Regions from separate parts of the Faecalibacterium sp. i21-0019-B1 genome, predicted to be linked through region 1. Evidence: predicted binding sites of a transcription regulator. Region 1 holds the regulator's gene; the other holds the start of a gene.
What was found. Region 1 encodes Rex, which represses fermentation and respiration genes when NADH is low (regulators of the CRP and FNR family bind a similar motif). Its sites were predicted from a motif close to ATTGTTAANNNNTTAACAAT; they were not measured.
Positions count from the first base shown of each region.

Region 2: fucO (lactaldehyde reductase) is a predicted target of Rex. The motif match lies at 1,915-1,934, and genes of this name have one in related genera.

Region 1 covers NZ_AP031425.1:2,671,663-2,675,776, forward strand. The annotation lists gene ACGHP1_RS13285 (DNA translocase FtsK) at 1-1,221, opposite strand, end outside; gene ACGHP1_RS13290 (ClpP family protease) at 1,324-2,034, opposite strand; gene ACGHP1_RS13295 (redox-sensing transcriptional repressor Rex) at 2,266-2,907, shown strand; gene ACGHP1_RS13300 (thymidine kinase) at 3,154-3,771, shown strand.
Region 2 covers NZ_AP031425.1:2,166,617-2,170,730, forward strand. The annotation lists gene ACGHP1_RS10775 (putative ABC transporter permease) at 1-460, opposite strand, end outside; gene fucO (lactaldehyde reductase) at 697-1,845, opposite strand; gene ACGHP1_RS10785 (GntR family transcriptional regulator) at 2,107-2,484, shown strand; gene ACGHP1_RS10790 (ABC transporter ATP-binding protein) at 2,477-3,178, shown strand; gene ACGHP1_RS10795 (hypothetical protein) at 3,172-3,984, shown strand.

The sequences.
Region 1 (4,114 bases):
CTCCGGCGTGACTGCCGCTGCCGGGCTTTCCGGCTGGGCCGTCGGCATTGCCGGGGTCATGACCGGAGTATCAAAGCTTTCCGCTGCCGCAGGCTGCACCGGCTGTGCAGCCTTTGCAAAGAAATCGGATGCATCGGTCTCCACTGCGTCCTGTACGATGGGCTGCGTGGCAGGTCTGGGGGCCGGGCGCAGCGGGTTCTGCCCAAAGGTGCCGCCCGGGCCCACGATGAGCGGCTCGATGGGTTCGCTGCCGCCCTCCTTCACCTCAGTGTGGTCGGGGCCAAGGTCTACGTCAAAGGAAGCCCGGGGCCGGGATACCCGTACCTGCACCGGCGTGATGGCCGGGGCGGCAGGCTCCGGCTGGGCAAGCGGCTGGCCGGAAGTATCTGCGGGCGGCTCCGGCTGCGGGGCGGCCTCCGGCTCCTCCGCCTCCATCTCTTCGGTCACCTTGTGGCCCCAGTGGCGGATGCCGTTCAGCCAGTCCGGCACACCGATGCGGAAAGCCGGAGTTTCCATCTCCTCTTCGGCATCTTCCTCATCCCGGTATTCATCTTCTGCTTCGTCGTAGTCTTCCTCAGCCTCGGCTTCTGCCGCGCGGGCAGCGGCACGTTCAGCGCGGCGGGCTGCGCTCTGCTGCGCCATGGCCGCACCCTTTGCGTGCACGCCGCCAAACGCAGCGCACAGCCATTGCCACACCTCTGCCGGGGTCAGATCAAAAATGTACAGGCTGACACACAGTGCCAGCACGATCATGATAAGGGTTGCCGCAGGCCGTCCGCACAGCAGCAGCAGGCTGCCGCCCAGCAGTGCACCCAGCGCACCGCCGCCGATCCATGCATTCACGCCGTTTGCGTAGCAGGCAGCCGTCATCTGGAATGCCGACATGCCCTGCGGCTGGATATCGGAAAAAACGATCACCGTGCCGCAGGCAAACACCAGCCCCAGAACCAGCTTGAAGATCTTGGGCAGAAGGTCTTCGCCCCGGGTATACTGCACAGCAAGGCAGCACACTGCCGCGCCCAGTACAAAGCTGCCGCAGCCAAAAAGTCCGAACAGCACATCGTGCAGGGCCTTCCATGCCGAATCTCCCTCCACAAAGGCCAGCACCACCAGCAAAAGGCCTGCAAACAGGGTGCCAAGCCCCGCCGGAAGCCGCTGTTCGGCGCGTTTTTTGCGCGATGCTGCGCGCCGTGTTGTCGTTTTACGTTTTTTTGTTGCCATGTTTCTTTGTTCCCCGCGTTTGTAGTAGACACACTATTTGATTTTATTATTGTACCACGCAGGGAAGAAAATGGCAAACCTATTGTTGTACAAAATCGGCCTTCATTTGCGTTCAATCTCTTTATACAGCCACGCCAGCGCATCCGAAAGCCCGCCCAGCTCATCAATGAGCTTTTCCTTCACGGCCCGGCGTCCATCCAGCACGGTGCCCATGTCCATCACCAGCTCGCCGGTGTGGAGCATCAGGTCGGTGTAGCGTTTTTCGGTCATGCCGCTGTGGGCCGCCACAAAGCCGGTGATGCGCTGCTGCATCTGCTCAAAGCTGCGCATGGTCTGCGGCACCCCCAGAATGACGCCGGAATGCCGCACCGGGTGCACGGTCATGGTGGCTGTGGGCACGATGAAACTGCGCCGGGCGCTGACGGCAAGCGGGATACCGATGGAGTGCCCGCCGCCCAGCACAAGCGTTGCACTGGGTTTGGACACGCTGGCGATCAGCTCCGCCAGCGCAAGGCCCGCTTCCACATCCCCGCCTACCGTGTTCAGCAACACCAGCAGGCCCTCGATGCGGGGGTCTTCCTGCGCGGCCACCAGCTGCGGGATGACATGCTCATACTTCGTGGTCTTCTGGCCCTGCGGCGCTTCCGAATGGCCTTCGATCTGGCCGATGACGGTCAGGCAGTGGATCACATGCTCCCCGCGGGCCAGCGTGACCGTGCCCAGATCTTCGATCTCTTCCTTTTCCAGCCGACGCGCGTCGGTCAGCTGCGTTTCATCATTCATATGCTTTCCTCCTGCGTTTTCTGTCAGCATTCCCCAGCCTGTGCCGGGCTATGCAGACCCGCTGCAGCAAAAAAGCGGTAACATTTCATAAAAATTTTTTGAGAATGATTTGACATTCTCCATCGGTGCAGTATACTTTAAATAATTGACTGTAATATCTGCAATATGAACCCGTAAACGGATCAGGGTTTCTCTGCGCCGCATCTGTAAAGCAGGCAGCTGCGGCAAGTACTGCGATAGAGCGAAAGGAGAAAGTATTCTATGAACACCCCTGCAAAGGCTTCGCTTCCCGTTATCAAGCGTCTTCCCAAATATTACCGTTATCTGCGCTCTCTGCAGGAAGACGGCATCAACAGCATTTCTTCCCGCGAGCTGGCTGCTCAGATGGGCACCACCGCTTCGCAGGTACGACAGGACTTCAACTGCATCGGCGATGTGAATGGCCGGCAGGGCATTGGCTACTCGGTGGAAAACCTGCTCTCCATTCTGGAAGGCCTGCTGTTCGGCAACGGTGACCGCCTGCCCACCATCCTGATCGGCTGCGGCCGTCTGGGCAAGGCAGTGAGCCGCTTTATCACCACCGACACCAACGGCTACCGCCTGATCGCCGCCTTTGATGTGGCACAGAGCGAGGTGGGCAAGGAGATCAGCGGCATCCAGATCCGCCATATCGACGAGCTGGAGTCTTTCTGTGCCGAGCATCACCCCAAGGTCGCAGTGCTCTGTGTGCCCCGCGACGGTGCGGAACAGGTCAGCGGCCGTCTGGTGGATCTGGGCATCGAGGGCTTCTGGAACTTCTCCCACTATGACCTCTCTGTGCCGTATCCCGATGTGGTGGTGGAGAACGTCCATCTGGGCGACAGCCTGATGAGCCTTGGCTACCGCCTGCGCAATCAGGACTGAATATACCTGTTAAATAAGAGAACCCTCTCAGTTAAAGCCTGAGATGCCGCTGAACCCTCTCAGTCTCGCATATGCTCGACAGCTCCCCCGAAAGGGGAGCTTTGTCAGTGGGGACGGGAAAGTTTCTGCTTCTCCGGCGCAGGGACAGCCTGCCCGAAAGATACAGAAAAGCTCCCCCATCGGGGGAGCTGGCAAAGCCGTCAGGCTTTGGCTGAGAGGGTTCGTTCTGTAAGGAGAGTTTTTCAAATGGCAAAACTGTATTTCCGCTACGGCGCAATGAACAGCGGCAAGAGCACCGCCCTGATGCAGGTAGCCCACAACTACGAAGAACAGGGGATGCGGGTGCTGATCCTCAAGCCACAGGTGGACACCAAGGGCGGCGGTGAGCTGGTGAGCCGTCTGGGCGTGCGCCGCAAGGCTGATCTGCTGATCCCGCCGGAGACGGACGTGTTCGAGGCTGTGCGCACGGCCAACGCTGACGGTGCGCCGCTGGCCTGCGTGCTGTGCGACGAGAGCCAGTTTTTCACTGCGCAGCAGGCCGAGCAGCTGTTCATGGTAACGGTGGATTTGAACATTCCGGTGATCTGCTACGGCCTGCGGGCAGATTTTTCGCTCAAGGGCTTTCCCGGCTCTACCCGCCTGCTGGAGCTGGCCCACACCATCGAGGAGATGAAGACTATCTGCACCTGCGGCCGCAAGGCCATCTGCAACTGCCGCAAGGTGAACGGCAGATTCGTCTTTGAGGGCGAGCAGGTAGCCATCGATCTGGAAAACGATGTGCAGTACGTGAGCATGTGCCCCCAGTGCTACTTCAAGGCAAAGCGCGCGTTCTACGCCGAAAAAGCTGCTTCGCGGGTCGAATAAACTTGTATACAAGGCTGCTGTGTCCAACGACACGGCAGCCTTTCTTTTTTATTCCCGGCCCACAGGCGCAGTCCACACAACAGCGCAAAATATGTCGCTGTCGGTGCTTCTTCACCCCCCCAAAGGGCGAAAAAGCACCGATTTCCATGCCCGAAGACCGGTGCCGGATGCCCGCCGCAAACAATTGATATATCAGAGTGCACATTTTTTGCGCTATTGATATATCAGTTCAAAGACTCCCATCCGGGCTTTTTAAGCTGTTGTTCGTCCACAATGTATGCAACGTTTCCACGTTCTGAAACGGAATGTTTACAAAATTATTGCAAAATTCGACGTTCCCCCT
Region 2 (4,114 bases), 510 kb from region 1:
TCAGCGAGACCCATACTGCCGGACGCAGCAGCCAGACCGGGATATGCGCACACAGCCGCAGCAGCACATTATTGCCCCACAGCACACTTGCCGTGCCCAGTGCACCCCACAGCAGCGAATACTGCAGGCACACATAGCCATTCAGATTGAATTTTTTTCCGGAATAGTCCCACCACTTGCGGCGGTGCAGGCGTTCCAGCAGCTTGGCGGTGATCCATTCCATCACCGTTGCCGCCATCATACAGGCAAAGAACAGGTAGACCGGCTCGGTGCGCAGATCGCCGAAACTCACGGCCAGCAGCACGCCGGTGGTACCGTAGATAAAGCAGAACGGGCCTGCCGCCGCACCGCGGTTGGCAAACCTTCCGCCCCGGATGGTCGCGACTACCGTCTCAGCCACCCAGCCCAGAAAGGAATATACTAGATAAATAACACCCAGAGTATAGAAGTTCAGCGTCATAAGGTTCCTTTCGCTTCCAGTTTTTTCTTACTGCATTGATTGTACCTGTTTTGGGCGCTGTGTACAAGAGCCGTGCAGAAATTTTGTCACTCTGCGACGCGGCAGGCTCTCCGGGCATCTCTGAAAAGACGAAGATCCAGCCTGTTGCTTTGTTTTCAGATACATCTTAGAAAAAGGCCCTGCCATCCCGAAGGACAGCAGGGCCCAAAATTACAGCTTGAATTTACAGAGCGGAATCACAGCTGGCTCTTATACAGCTCCACGATCTCCTCCACGCTGGTGTCGCGGGGATTGCCGGGACGGCAGGCATCCGCAAATGCGGACTCGGCGAGGAACTGGATATCCTCTTCCTTCAGGATGCCGTGCAGATTTGTGGGGATGCCCACGTCTGCGCTCAGCTGCTTGACGGCGGCGATGGTGGCATCAGCGGCTTCCACATCGTTCATCTCGTCGATGCCCATAACGCCCATGGCCTTGCCCACGGCGCGGTAGCGCTCACCGGCAACGCTCTTGTTGTACTCCAGACCCACCGGCAGCAGGATAGCGCAGGCCACACCGTGCGGGGTGTCATACAGAGCGGACAGGCCGTGTGCCATGGAGTGGACGATGCCCAGACCCACATTGGAGAAGCCCATGCCGGCGATGTACTGGCCCAGAGCCATGCCCTCGCGGCCTTCCGGGGTGTTCTGCACTGCGCCGCGCAGGCTCTGGCTGATGAGCTTGATGGCTTCCAGATGGAACATATCGGAGATGACGCAGTGACCCTTGGTGATGTAGCCCTCGATGGCGTGGGTCAGAGCGTCCATGCCGGTGGCGGCGGTCAAGCCCTTGGGCATGGAGGACATCATATCGGGATCGACCACGGCGATCTCGGGGATATCGTTGGTATCCACGCAGACGAACTTGCGCTTCTTCTCCACATCGGTGATGACGTAATTGATGGTGACCTCAGCAGCAGTGCCGGCAGTGGTGGGAACAGCGATGGTGAACACCGCGTGCTTCTTGGTGGGAGCAACGCCTTCCAGAGAGCGGACATCCGCAAACTCGGGGTTGTTGATGATGATGCCGATGGCCTTTGCGGTATCCATGGAGGAGCCGCCGCCGATGGTCACGATGCAGTCAGCCTCAGCAGCCTTGAAAGCGGCCACGCCGTCCTGCACGTTGGCGATGGTGGGGTTGGGCTTGATCTCACTGTAAACAGCGTAGGCAAAGTTTGCAGCATCCAGCAGGTCGGTAACCTTCTTGGTGACGCCGAACTTGATCAGGTCGGGATCGGAGCAGACGAATGCCTTCTTGTAGCCGCGGGCGGTCAGTTCGGGAACAATGTTCTCAATGGCACCGTGGCCATGGTAGGAGATGGTATTCAGAACGATGCGGTCAGCCATAGTTATTTTTCCTCCAAATCTCTTTTCCGCCGCTTTCCGGGCGGAGCTCTCTGTTTTTCAGCATAGCACATTGTTAAAAGCTTTGCAATGTGAAATTGTTTGAATTTATTGTAATTTTTTATCAATGTGCAGTGTTTTATGGGCACTTTTTCCCAATTTCCCATAGTTTTATAATGTTTTTTCTTTTTTCCCTTGACAAGCAGCGCAAATTGTGTATTATTGTATCAAGCGCTTAATACAGCAAGACAAGGAGATGATACCATGGGCGAACAGTTTGATGCCAGCCGCCCGATCTATGCACAGCTTGTGGAACGGCTGAAGGCCCGGATCCTGGCCGGCACCTACCCGCCGGGCGGGCATCTGGATTCGGTACGTGATCTGGCCGCAGCCGCCGGGGTGAACCCAAACACGATGCAGCGGGCCCTTGCCCAGCTGGAGACGGAAGGACTGGTGCGCACCGAACGCACCGCAGGCCGCTATGTTACGGAGGATACTGCATTGATCGAACAGCTTCGCGCCGACACCGCCCGGACGCTGGCGTCGGATTTTCTGGAAAAGATGCGCGGCATCGGCTACAGTCCCGCACAGACAGCCGCGCTTTTGGAACACTGGGACGCAAAGGAGGACCGCAATGAGTGAACTTTTGAGCTGTGAAGCACTGACCAAGTGCTATCAGAAGGATAAGACCGCACTGGAAAATATAGACCTGCACATCGGCTTTGGCCGCATCGTGGGGCTGCTTGGCCCCAACGGCAGCGGCAAGACCACCCTCATCAAGCTGGCGAACGGTCTGCTGCAGCCCAGTGCAGGCAGCATCCGGATCGCCGGCATGACCCCCGGGCCGGACACCAAAGCCATCGTGTCCTATCTGCCGGACGCCGACTGGCTGCCGGACTGGATGCGTGTGGAGCAGCTGGTGGAAATGTTCCGCGAATTCTATGCCGATTTTGACCCCGCTAAGGCAAACGAAATGCTGGCCCGGCTGGAACTGGAACCGAAGGCGCGGCTCAAGACCCTCTCCAAGGGCAGCAAGGAAAAGGTGCAGCTGATCCTTGCCATGAGCCGCGCCGCAAAGCTCTACCTGCTGGATGAGCCCATTGGCGGCGTGGACCCTGCCGCCCGGGACTACATCCTGAGCACCATCCTGAACAACTACAGCCGGGATGCGACCGTCATTCTTTCCACCCACCTCATCGGCGATATCGAGCCAATTCTGGACGAAGCCGTCTTTTTGAAGGATGGCCGGGTGTTCGCCCACCGCAATGCCGAAGAGCTGCGCGAGACCGAGGGCATGAGCGTGGATGCATATTTCCGGGAGGTATTCAAATGCTGAAACAGCTGTTAAAATATGAATTCAAGGCCACCGGCCGCACCTACGGCGGGCTGTATCTGGCCCTTGTTGCGCTGGCAGTGCTGAGCGGCTTTTCCCTGCGCAGCTCTTCCAAGGACGACTTTGCATCTCTGCTGCTGTTCGCATACATGGTCGTAGCCGTTGCTGTGGCAGTGGTGTCCGTGATGACCATTGTGACCCGCTTCACCCGCAATCTGCTGGGCCGCGAAGGCTACCTGATGCACACCCTGCCGGTGACGGAAAGCCAGCTCATCCTTTCCAAGCTGATCTCCAGCGTGGTGTGGATGCTTTGCAGCAGCATCGTGGGTATTTTCTCCTTTGCGGTGATGCTGCTGGCTCTGTCTCTGAACAGCGCGGCCCTGCAGCAGCTGCCGGAGCTGTGGCAGAAAGTGGTAGAGATCTTCCGAGAGATCTTCCGCATGACCGGCAGCTCCGGGTGGCTCTGGCTGGCCTTTGAAACGCTGAACGGGCTGGTGGCACTGGTGTCCAGCATCCTGTGCATCTATGCCGCATGCATGATCGGCCACCAGTTCAAAAAGCACATGGTCCCGGCCGGTATTCTGGCATTTTTCCTGCTGTCCTTCCTGCAGAACTGGCTGAGCTCCGGTGTCAGCAGTGCCGACATGCTGCAGGCTGTTTCCGATCCCACCCTTGGCGGCGTGGACATCTCCATCGCTGCGCCCAGTGCGTTCACCACCCTGTTCGGGCTGGCGGTCAGCATCGCCTTTGCCGCAGGATACTTTCTGCTGACCCGCTGGCTGATGGAGCATAAGCTGAATCTGGAATGATCTTAATGTCCTCCGCTTTCGTTCTGGGCATTTTCAGCGAAACTACTTCTTAATTGCAATTTGTAAAAGGCCGAACCATAAACTTCATCTGATACAAAAAACATCTGCAAGCTGCCCCATTCCGGGCAAA